3 regions of the Aliiglaciecola sp. NS0011-25 genome follow, and region 2 is predicted to be linked to each of the others. Evidence: predicted binding sites of a transcription regulator. Region 2 holds the regulator's gene; each other region holds the start of a gene.
The links. The regulator MetJ, encoded in region 2, represses methionine synthesis genes. The targets are predictions, from matches to a motif close to TAGACGTCTAGACGTCTA.
Positions count from the first base shown of each region.

Region 1: a site for MetJ is predicted at 1,570-1,587, ahead of serA (phosphoglycerate dehydrogenase). Genes of this name have one in related genera too.
Region 3: a site for MetJ is predicted at 1,896-1,913, ahead of metA (homoserine O-acetyltransferase MetA). Genes of this name have one in related genera too.

Region 1 is NZ_BAABWR010000023.1:18,913-22,204, forward strand. It holds gene ABWV72_RS17630 (5-formyltetrahydrofolate cyclo-ligase) at 155-739, shown strand; gene rpiA (ribose-5-phosphate isomerase RpiA) at 851-1,507, shown strand; gene serA (phosphoglycerate dehydrogenase) at 1,632-2,861, shown strand; gene ABWV72_RS17645 (methylamine utilization protein) at 3,094-3,292, shown strand, end outside.
Region 2 is NZ_BAABWR010000001.1:245,205-248,496, reverse strand. It holds gene metF (methylenetetrahydrofolate reductase) at 26-916, opposite strand; gene metJ (met regulon transcriptional regulator MetJ) at 1,105-1,422, shown strand; gene ABWV72_RS01100 (hydroxymethylglutaryl-CoA reductase) at 1,662-2,837, shown strand; gene ABWV72_RS01095 (GNAT family N-acetyltransferase) at 2,891-3,292, opposite strand, start outside.
Region 3 is NZ_BAABWR010000016.1:70,906-74,197, reverse strand. It holds gene ABWV72_RS14705 (homocysteine S-methyltransferase family protein) at 1-895, opposite strand, end outside; gene metA (homoserine O-acetyltransferase MetA) at 907-1,833, opposite strand; gene ABWV72_RS14695 (phosphoethanolamine transferase) at 2,031-3,292, opposite strand, start outside.

The DNA.
Region 1 (3,292 bases), on a different contig from region 2:
TTAAGCTCTGAATACACAACTTCACCTGTGTCTCATCATTTAACTAAATTTAATCCTAAAATTTACTCACCAAGCTGATAGAAAAGAACCGAGTTATTGGTATACTGAACAGATATTGTTGTGCTTAATCTGTGTTTTCAAAGGTGTCTTTGCGTTGTTAGAAAACAAATCCCATTTACGTAAACAATTTCGTCAATTGCGCCGCAACCTATCTGCAGAGCAACAAAAACTAGCTAGTCGAGACGCGCTTCAGACTGTTATCAAACACCAAATACTGGAGCATGCCAATCACATTGCACTTTACCTTGACCAAGACGGAGAGTTGTCTTGTACCGACATTATTGATTGGTGTTGGCAAAATGGTAAAACAACCTATTTACCTGTTTTAGATCCATCCCGTGAGAATTATCTAATATTTATTCGATATGCTGCGGATACTAAAATGCGTAAAAATCGATTTAATATTCCTGAACCAGTTATCTCATCATCACAAGTTAAAGCAGTGCCACAACTCGATTGTATATTTTTACCTTTAGTCGCGTTTGATGAAACTGGCAATAGGTTGGGTATGGGCGGTGGATTTTATGATAGAACACTTGCTGAAATAACCTCCTCTCCGGTAAAACCGCAGCTTATTGGATACGCCCATGACTGTCAGCAAGCGTCCAATTTAAGCACCGAAAGTTGGGATATTCCGGTCCACAAAATAGTCACCCCCAGTCGCGTTATTTCAACCTAAATAACCTCAAATCAAGATATACAGTGTTTGTAGCCGCGTGGGAGCTAAGTGCGGTATACTCTGCGCAGATTTTTTGAATGTATTAAACATTGCCAATGAATAGGATCAAACATGACTCAAGATGAAAAAAAACGAGCCGCTGCCGAAGCCGCGATCAAATTTGTTACTGACGATAGTGTTATTGGTGTAGGCACGGGATCAACCGTGCATTATTTTATAAGCGCACTGGAAAAAGTAAAATACAAGATTAAAGGTGCGGTTTCTAGCTCTGATGATTCAACGGCAAAACTGAAGGCAATGGGAATCGAAGTGTTTGATCTCAACTCAGTAGACAATTTTGACATTTATGTTGATGGGGCAGATGAAATAACCAAACATAAACATATGATCAAAGGCGGTGGTGCAGCGTTAACAAGAGAAAAAATTGTGGCCGCTGTAGCTAAAAAGTTTGTCTGTATTATTGATGACAGCAAACAAGTGCCGGTTTTAGGTGCCTTTCCATTGCCAGTTGAGGTAATCCCGATGGCACGTTCGTTTGTTGCCCGAGAATTAGTAAAATTAGGTGGCGATCCTGAATACCGTCAAGGTGTGATTACCGACAATGGTAATGTCATTCTTGATGTGCACAATTTAAAAATTCTTAATCCAGTTGAATTGGAAAAACAAATTAATCAGATTCCAGGGGTTGTCACCAATGGACTGTTCGCCATGCGTGCAGCAGATATCGTATTAGTCGCCACAGACACCGAAGTAATTGAGATTGATTAGACCAAATAAATATAACAGGCTCTTTCTTATTTGAAAAAGTTCTGGTATTTTTCACATTCAAATAGACGTCCAGATGTCTCTTAATTCGGATATCTTTAACTAACGATCATGTACGGGAACATTAATGAGCAAAGTATCACTGCCCAAAGAAAAAATTAAGATATTGTTGCTTGAGGGTTTACACCAAAGTTCAGTGGAAACCCTTGAAGCCAATGGCTATACCAATATTGAATATATTAAGACGTCGTTATCGGAAGAAGAGTTAATCGAAAAGATTGCAGATGTTCACTTTATTGGTATTCGTTCTCGTACACAGCTCACTGCAAATGTTATAGATGCTGCACAAAAACTCGTAGCGGTTGGTTGTTTTTGTATTGGTACTAATCAAGTCGACCTTAAAGCAACACAAAAACGCGGTATTCCGGTGTTCAATGCGCCCTTCTCTAACACCCGTTCAGTTGCAGAGTTGGCCCTAGGCCAAATCATTTTATTACTTCGTGGTGTACCAAGTAAAAATGCCAAAGCCCATCGCGGTGTATGGGAAAAAAGCGCAGTAGGATCATATGAAGCGCGAGGCAAAACCTTAGGTATTATTGGTTATGGCCACATTGGTACTCAGCTAAGCATCTTGGCAGAGCACTTAGGTATGCGAGTCCAGTTTTTTGATATAGAAGATAAATTGGTTTTGGGTAACTCAACTCAAGTTAAAACCCTTAAGCAATTACTCAGTACTTCAGATGTTGTTTCTTTGCATGTGCCTGAAACTGAACAGACGCAAAATATGATTGGCAAAAAAGAACTGGCGATGATGAAAGATGGCGCTATCTTAATGAATGCTGCCAGAGGCACCGTAATTGATATTGATGCATTGGCAGAAGCCATGGAATCAGGCAAGTTGAACGGCGCTGCTATTGATGTTTTCCCAGTAGAGCCAAAATCAAATGACGAAGAGTTTGTTTCGCCTTTGAGAAAATTTGATAACGTGATTCTTACTCCTCACGTAGGTGGAAGTACCCAAGAAGCACAACAAAATATCGGTATTGAAGTTGCGGGTAAATTGGCCAAATACAGTGACAACGGGTCGACGCTTTCAGCGGTTAACTTCCCTGAAGTATCCTTGCCATCACATATAAATCGTTCTCGTTTATTACACATCCACGTCAATGCGCCTGGTGTTTTAACTCAGATCAACCAAGCATTTGCAGCTCACAACATTAATATCGCTGCACAATATCTACAAACAAATGAAAATATTGGTTATGTGGTAATTGACGTTGAGACAGACGATGCGAAAGAAGCATTTGAGCAACTCACTAAAATCGACGGGACAATTAAAACTCGTATTTTACACTAATCGTTTAACACTTCCCGATAGCCACTCTATCGGGAAGTGCTGTTTATTTTATGCGCCATTCAACGTCACCTTAAACGGGTTTCATTTGCCCCTCATAACTGAACAACCAATCAAGCCATCAATTAAAATGTAACCTTGCCCATAACAAGGTATATTAATAAGAAATTTATTGGTTAAAAACTCGTTCTACTGGTATTAATTATAATGCCAACGAGATTTGGGAAGTACTTAGATGCATAAGATATTCTGGGTTTGCACTGTGTTTGTTAGCCTTAAAGCGTTCGCGATACCGGTAACAATTGACGTTGTGAGTCATAACAATACCCCTGTTTTCCAAACTGTCGTTTACCTAGAGCCTGAAGACGATGTTGCGGTTGCTGAAATTAGCAAAGATATTGCGGTCATGGATCAAGTAGACCGTCAATTTATGC
Region 2 (3,292 bases):
AAAATTAATTTATAGCAACAGCAGTTTATCCGTTTTGTGCACGAACGCCTAATAAATGACAAATTGCGTAGCTTAATTCACTTCTGTTTAGAGTATAAAAATGGAAGTCTCGTATTCCTTCTTTGGCTAATACTTTGACTGTATCCATTGCGATGCTTGCACCCATTAGATTTCGAGTTGTCTGATCGTCTTGAGCTAAGCCATCGTACATTTTGTGTAACCAGTTAGGTACGTGCACGTTGGTAAATCCGGCAAAGCGTTTAAGAGTTTGATAATTTGTCACAGGTAATATGCCCGGTACAATATCTAAATCTATACCCGCCGCCGCAGCACGGTCTCGAAAGCGTAAAAATACCTCTGCATCAAAGAAAAATTGACTAATTGCTTGGGTGGCTCCTGCTTCCGCTTTACGTTTCAGGTTAAGCAAATCGAACTGCGCATTGGGCGCTTCAGGGTGTTTCTCAGGATAAGCTGCAACAGAAATATCAAAATCGGCTACGTCTTTTAGCAAAGCGACTAAGTCTGATGCGTACATTTCGGTTTTTTCAGTACCTGCTGGTAGATCGCCTCTTAGTGCAACGATTCGTCTAATACCTGACTGCCAATAATCTTTGGCTATCTGGATTAGTTCTTCTCTACCTGCGTCTACGCATGTTAAATGGGGGACAGCTGGCACACCAGTTTCACTTTGAATCCGTTTAACCACGTCATGAGTCCGGTCTCTTTCACCACTGTTGGCACCATAAGTTACCGACATATAGGCTGGCTTCAATGGCGCTAGACGCTCAACTGATTTCCAAAGTGTTTGTTCCATTTGTTCCGTTTTAGGCGGGAAAAATTCAAAAGAAACATTGATATCGCTTAACTCAGACAGCGATTGATTTAGCGACTCAATACCTTGTGCGTAAGAGACCATGCTGTACTCCAATATGTAAAATAATAATAATACCAATCTATTTTCTGTTAGTACTTTTACGTACAATTTGGTATTAGCCGTTTAGACGTCTAAACTAAACTGAGAATGATAAGCCGTCAAGATGTTTAGACATCTAATAGACTTGAGGTTAGACTTTCATCTTATAAGAAAGATAAAAGAGCAACAGTATGGCAAAGTGGAACGGAAAATACATACATCCCTACGCTGAACACGGTAAAAAAAGTGAACTCGTAAAAAAAGTAACAGTTTCAATCCCGTTAAAGGTTTTGAAGGTCCTTACGGATGAGCGAACTCGTCGACAGGTAAATAATTTAAGGCATGCAACAAATTCAGAGCTGTTGTGTGAGGCTTTCTTGCACGCTTTTACTGGACAGCCACTCCCTGACGATGACGATCTTCGCAAAGACAATCCCAATCGAATTCCTAAAGAGGCTCGAGAGTTAATGGAAGCAATGGGTCTAGAAGTGAAGGAAATTGACGACTGATTTAAATTAGCCGTTACACTAACTATGTTATGCTTTCAATTGCATCAATCCACAATTGTAAAATCCCATTATTGGTGCAAAAATAGTCAATATTCGAGTGAGTTTCATGATTTATTCATCTTTGTGCATTAGTCTCGCTTTGGCAGGTAGATTGCATTGAGAACATTAGTTGTTTAATTAAAAAATTAACTAAATGAATAAATAGTCATATAGATATCGCTAATTGAGGACAAGTTAACATGGTAAAAACACCGCGTATCCCGCGCAATACAATGAATGACCATAGTCACGAGTGGGCTCAGAAGCGTCGGGAATACCTTACCGAACAAACAGGCACGGAACTGCCACATACTGGACATTTTTCTATCGACCCAGAAGCGCTCCCTGGAAATATTGAAAATTTCATAGGCGTCGTGCAGATGCCGGTGGGAATTGCCGGTCCTGTCCAGGTGAATGGTGAATATGCGAATGGCTTATTTCATGTCCCCTTAGCGACAACTGAAGGTACTTTAGTTGCAAGTTACAGCCGAGGCATGCGAGTTATAAATGAGTGTGGTGGCGTCAATACGACAGTTGTTGAACAGTTTATGCAACGAGCCCCCGCGTTTATTTTTGCCAACGCTAGAGAAGCTCGTGAATTCGGCAAGTGGATAGATGAACACTTCTTAGAAATTAAAGCGGCAGCTGAAACAACGACTAGTATTGGTAAGCTAGAACACATCATGCAGTGGTCTGTTTCAAAAACACGTTATTTACGTTTTAACTACACCACTGGCGATGCCGCTGGACAAAATATGGTGGGTAAAGCAACCCTTGCTGCTTGCGAATGGATAGTGGCGAATTATCCTGAAAAGTGTGAATACCTATTATCGGGTAATATGGATACTGATAAAAAGCATTCCCACCTGAACATGTTGCACTCTCGTGGTAAACGAGTAATCGCTGAAATCGTTCTTAAAAAAGACGTGCTTAAAAAGATCATGAAAGTCGATACCAAAATGTTGGCTCGGGCTACTGTGTTGGCTAATACCGGCGCGTTGATGGCTGGGGCTGCATACAACGGTCCACATTCGGCGAATGGAATTGCATCGATATTTATTGCCACAGGGCAAGATGAAGCCAATGTGGTGGAGTCTCATGCAGGTTTACTTTCCCATGAACTTTTGGATAACGGCGATTTTTACCTTTCTGTTACCTTGCCGTCGTTAATTGTTGCAACTTATGGTGGCGGAACGGGCTTACCGACTCAAAAAGAGTGTCTTGAACTGATGGATTGTTATGGCACAGGTAAAGCCAACAAGTTCGCAGAGATCGTTGCCGCAACGGTATTAGCTGGAGATATTTCTTTGGCTTGTGCGGTTATTGGCGGGCATTGGGTCAGTAGTCACGATAAATTTGGTCGCAACAGAGACTAGGTTATATTCAAGTATTCAGATCACCTCGCGATGGGGTGGTCATGAATTTTCTGCTATTGACTTTTAATTCTAGCCATTAAATACACATCCGTTAATTCTCCGTTTCTAAATGCGTAATTTTGCGCAGTCCCTTCAATTTTAAAGCCAAATTTTTTATAAAGCGCAATGGCACTATCATTATCTGTATACACTTCTAGTTCGATACGGGTGACGGCCAACCAATTTTCAAGTAAATCAATTGCAGCTTTAAGTAATTGACTACCGTAACCTTGATTACTTTTGCTAGGTACCACCGCCATGCCGATATTTGCTGCGTGTTTACGTCTATTATTAGTACATACTTCTATGCCTATCTGAGCAACGATTTGCGCATGCTCTGTGACAACTAAACTATAGAAATTATCTGGCTTGTCGCCTAAAAATGCCTCCCAGCTATCCAACGAAGGGTAGGGTAA
Region 3 (3,292 bases), on a different contig from region 2:
ATTCTTGGATATGTTCTGCCATTTCGTCTTCTTCCATGTCGTATTCCCCAAACTCATTCGGTAAGCCCGCATTAGGGTGCGCAGAAACCAGACACTCAGCTTGGTTAGCAATCTCTTCTACATACTGACGTAATAGATCCGGTCCAAGGGCACAATTGAGCCCAAATGACACAGGGTTGATATGTCGCAGTGAATAGTAAAAAGCTTCAGCAGTTTGCCCTGATAAAGTACGGCCAGAGGCATCAGTGATAGTACCTGAAATCATAACGGGTAGAGTAATACCTAACTCATCAAACACAGTGTCTACTGCGAAGGCAGCCGCTTTAGCGTTCAATGTATCAAAAATAGTTTCAATTAGAATTATGTCAGCTCCGCCCTCAATCAAACCGTGTGTCGCTTCTGAGTAGGCTGCTACCAGTTGATCAAAATTCACATTACGCTTGCCCGGATCATTTACATCGGGAGAAATTGAAGCCGTGCGGTTTGTGGGTCCTAAGACGCCCGCAACAAAACGAGGTTTATCGGGCGTTTTTGCGGTGTATTCATCGGCCGCTTTACGGGCTAACTTGGTTGCTTCAATATTAATTTCTTTGGCCAGGGATTGCATATCATAATCAGCCATGGCGATAGTGGTAGCATTAAAGGTATTGGTTTCGATTATGTCAGCGCCAGCTTCGAAATATTGGCAATGAATATCATAAATAATTTGGGGTTGACTCAATACAAGCAAGTCGTTATTGCCTTTGACATCACAATGCCAATCGACAAATCGATCACCGCGGTAATCATCTTCTTCCAGTTTATGCCGTTGAATCATAGTTCCCATTGCACCGTCAAGAATAAGAATTCGTTGCTGTGCAATGGAGTAGAGTTGTTCGGTGTTATTTTGCGCCACGCAATTACCTCTTATTTTTTACTTGGAAGATCAGCAAGATCAAACGGTGTCGTCTGATAAACATAATAGTTTAACCAGTTTGTAAACAGAAGCGAACCATGGGAGCGCCATGTTACATGATAGGGCTGACTGGGATCATCATTTTCGTAATAGTTTTCTGGAATTTTCGGCGCTAATGCATTATTACTATCACGCTTAAACTCCTGATCCAGTGTTTCAGGATCATATTCTGGGTGCCCAGTAACGCATACCATTCGTTTATCTTTTGAGGCGACTAAATACGCCCCAGTTTTTTCCGAACTGGCTAATACATTTAGCCCCTCAACACTTTTATATATGTCGATGGGAATTTCCCCAAAACGAGAATGGGGTGCATTGAACTGCGGATCAAAGCCGCGCATTAACGCATCGTGTGGTTCGTTCACATTATGGGTGTAAACACCGGAAAGCTTGTCGTTTCGAAGTTGACGATTGTGCCCGTAAAAATGAAACATGGCAGCGTGGGCCGCCCAACAAGAATATAAAGTAGACTGCACATGACGTTGTGTCCACTCCATAATAGTGGTGATTTTGTCCCAATATTTGACGTCAGCATAATCGAGGTGAGCAATGGGTGCACCGGTGATAATAAACCCATCGTAATTTTTATGAGCCACGTCATCAAAAGACAAATAAAAGGCATCCATATGGGCTTTAGGTGTATTCTTAGGTGCCTGATTATCGATGCGAATAAGATCAATATTAATCTGTAATGGCGTATTGGAAAGAAGTCGTAAAATCTGAACTTCAGTTTCAATCTTATTCGGCATTAAATTCAAAATGCCCACTTCTAGAGGACGAATGTCTTGCTTAGCAGCGGCTTCGCTGTCCATAACGAATATATTTTCCGCGTTCAAGACCCCTTGGGCGGGAAGATCACTAGGTATTCGAATAGGCATAAGTTCTCCAATGTGGTTGTAAGAAAACAAATTTCGCCTATTCACACTCAAAAGTCAACATCTTTACGTCTAGACGTCTAAACGTTTATCCGGCCTATACACTTTATACCTGAGAATTTTTATTTCACATATTCGAGATAACCTTAATTATTCTTATTCCTCACATAAAATTGGTTAACTGAAATTGGAGCAAATAATCAACTTTTAGCCATTATTGTTGTTGTTCTACACTGCTGAAATATATCCATTTCTGGTTGATAAATGCTGCTTTTTACATTGGTTAAACCTAACAGGGTGTCAAAAATATTGTCTTGTGAGAAATCAGAATTCAATTTGCTGGAAATACAGTCTTTAAAATTAGCATCCGCTAATTCAGTACTCCAGTACAACATAGGCACATGAGTTTGCTCTTCAGGGGCAATGCTGTAGGGAAAGCCATGCAAATAAAGTCCATTTTCACCTAATGACTCGCCATGGTCTGAAATGTACAGCAAGGACTTATTGGCTACATTACTTTGCTGCAGAACCGCAATAACTTTACTTAATACAAAGTCGGTATAAGCAATAGTATTGTCATATGTATTTTTTAACTGGTTTTCGCTGCAATGTTGAATATCACTTTGCGGACAATCTGGCATAAAAGGTTTAAATGTATCGGGATAGCGCCGGAAATAAGTAGGACCATGGGAACCGATCATATGTAAGACGATAAGTTTATTGTCGGATTTATGCTGGCTAATTTGTTGTTGCAATTTTTCGATAAGAATTTCATCAAAACAATAATCACCATCACACAACGGTGAGTCTTGAGTTGGATCAAAACGAATTTCACTCACTCTTTCACATACCCCTTTACAAGTACTGTTATTATCAATCCAAGTGACGTCCACGCCTGCTCGATGAATTATATCTAAAGCATTATCTTGACTACTCGCCACTCGACTTTCGTATTTGCTTCGTGGTAAACGAGAAAACATACATGGCACAGACACTGCGGTAGCAGTACCGCAAGAGCTTACCTGTTTAAAACTGAGTATTGGGGTTTGCGCCAAAAACTTATTGGTATTGCGAGTATAACCATTCAACGAAAAGTTCTGTGCACGGGCAGTTTCCCCGACCACAACTATTGTTAAGTTTTGTTGTCCTTGTTTTGACGGCTTGATCGTTGGCGATTTATCTAAAACTTTAAAGGGCAAAGGGGGATAAAAATAATTATCTCGTAAATACCTAAATCCAGAATCATAAAATGCAAAAGGGACAATATACTTAAATAAATTATGATTATTTCTGCCTACCGCTGCGTAATCTTTATACAGGAAAGTAACAGTCGAAGCAGTGACGATTAGTGCAAGCAGATTTATCGTTAACACACTTTTTATTCGGCTTTTTAAATCTCCTTTAACCTTTATTTTAAACATCAATATTGCAGGGACAACTCCCAGCAGAATAAAGTAGATAA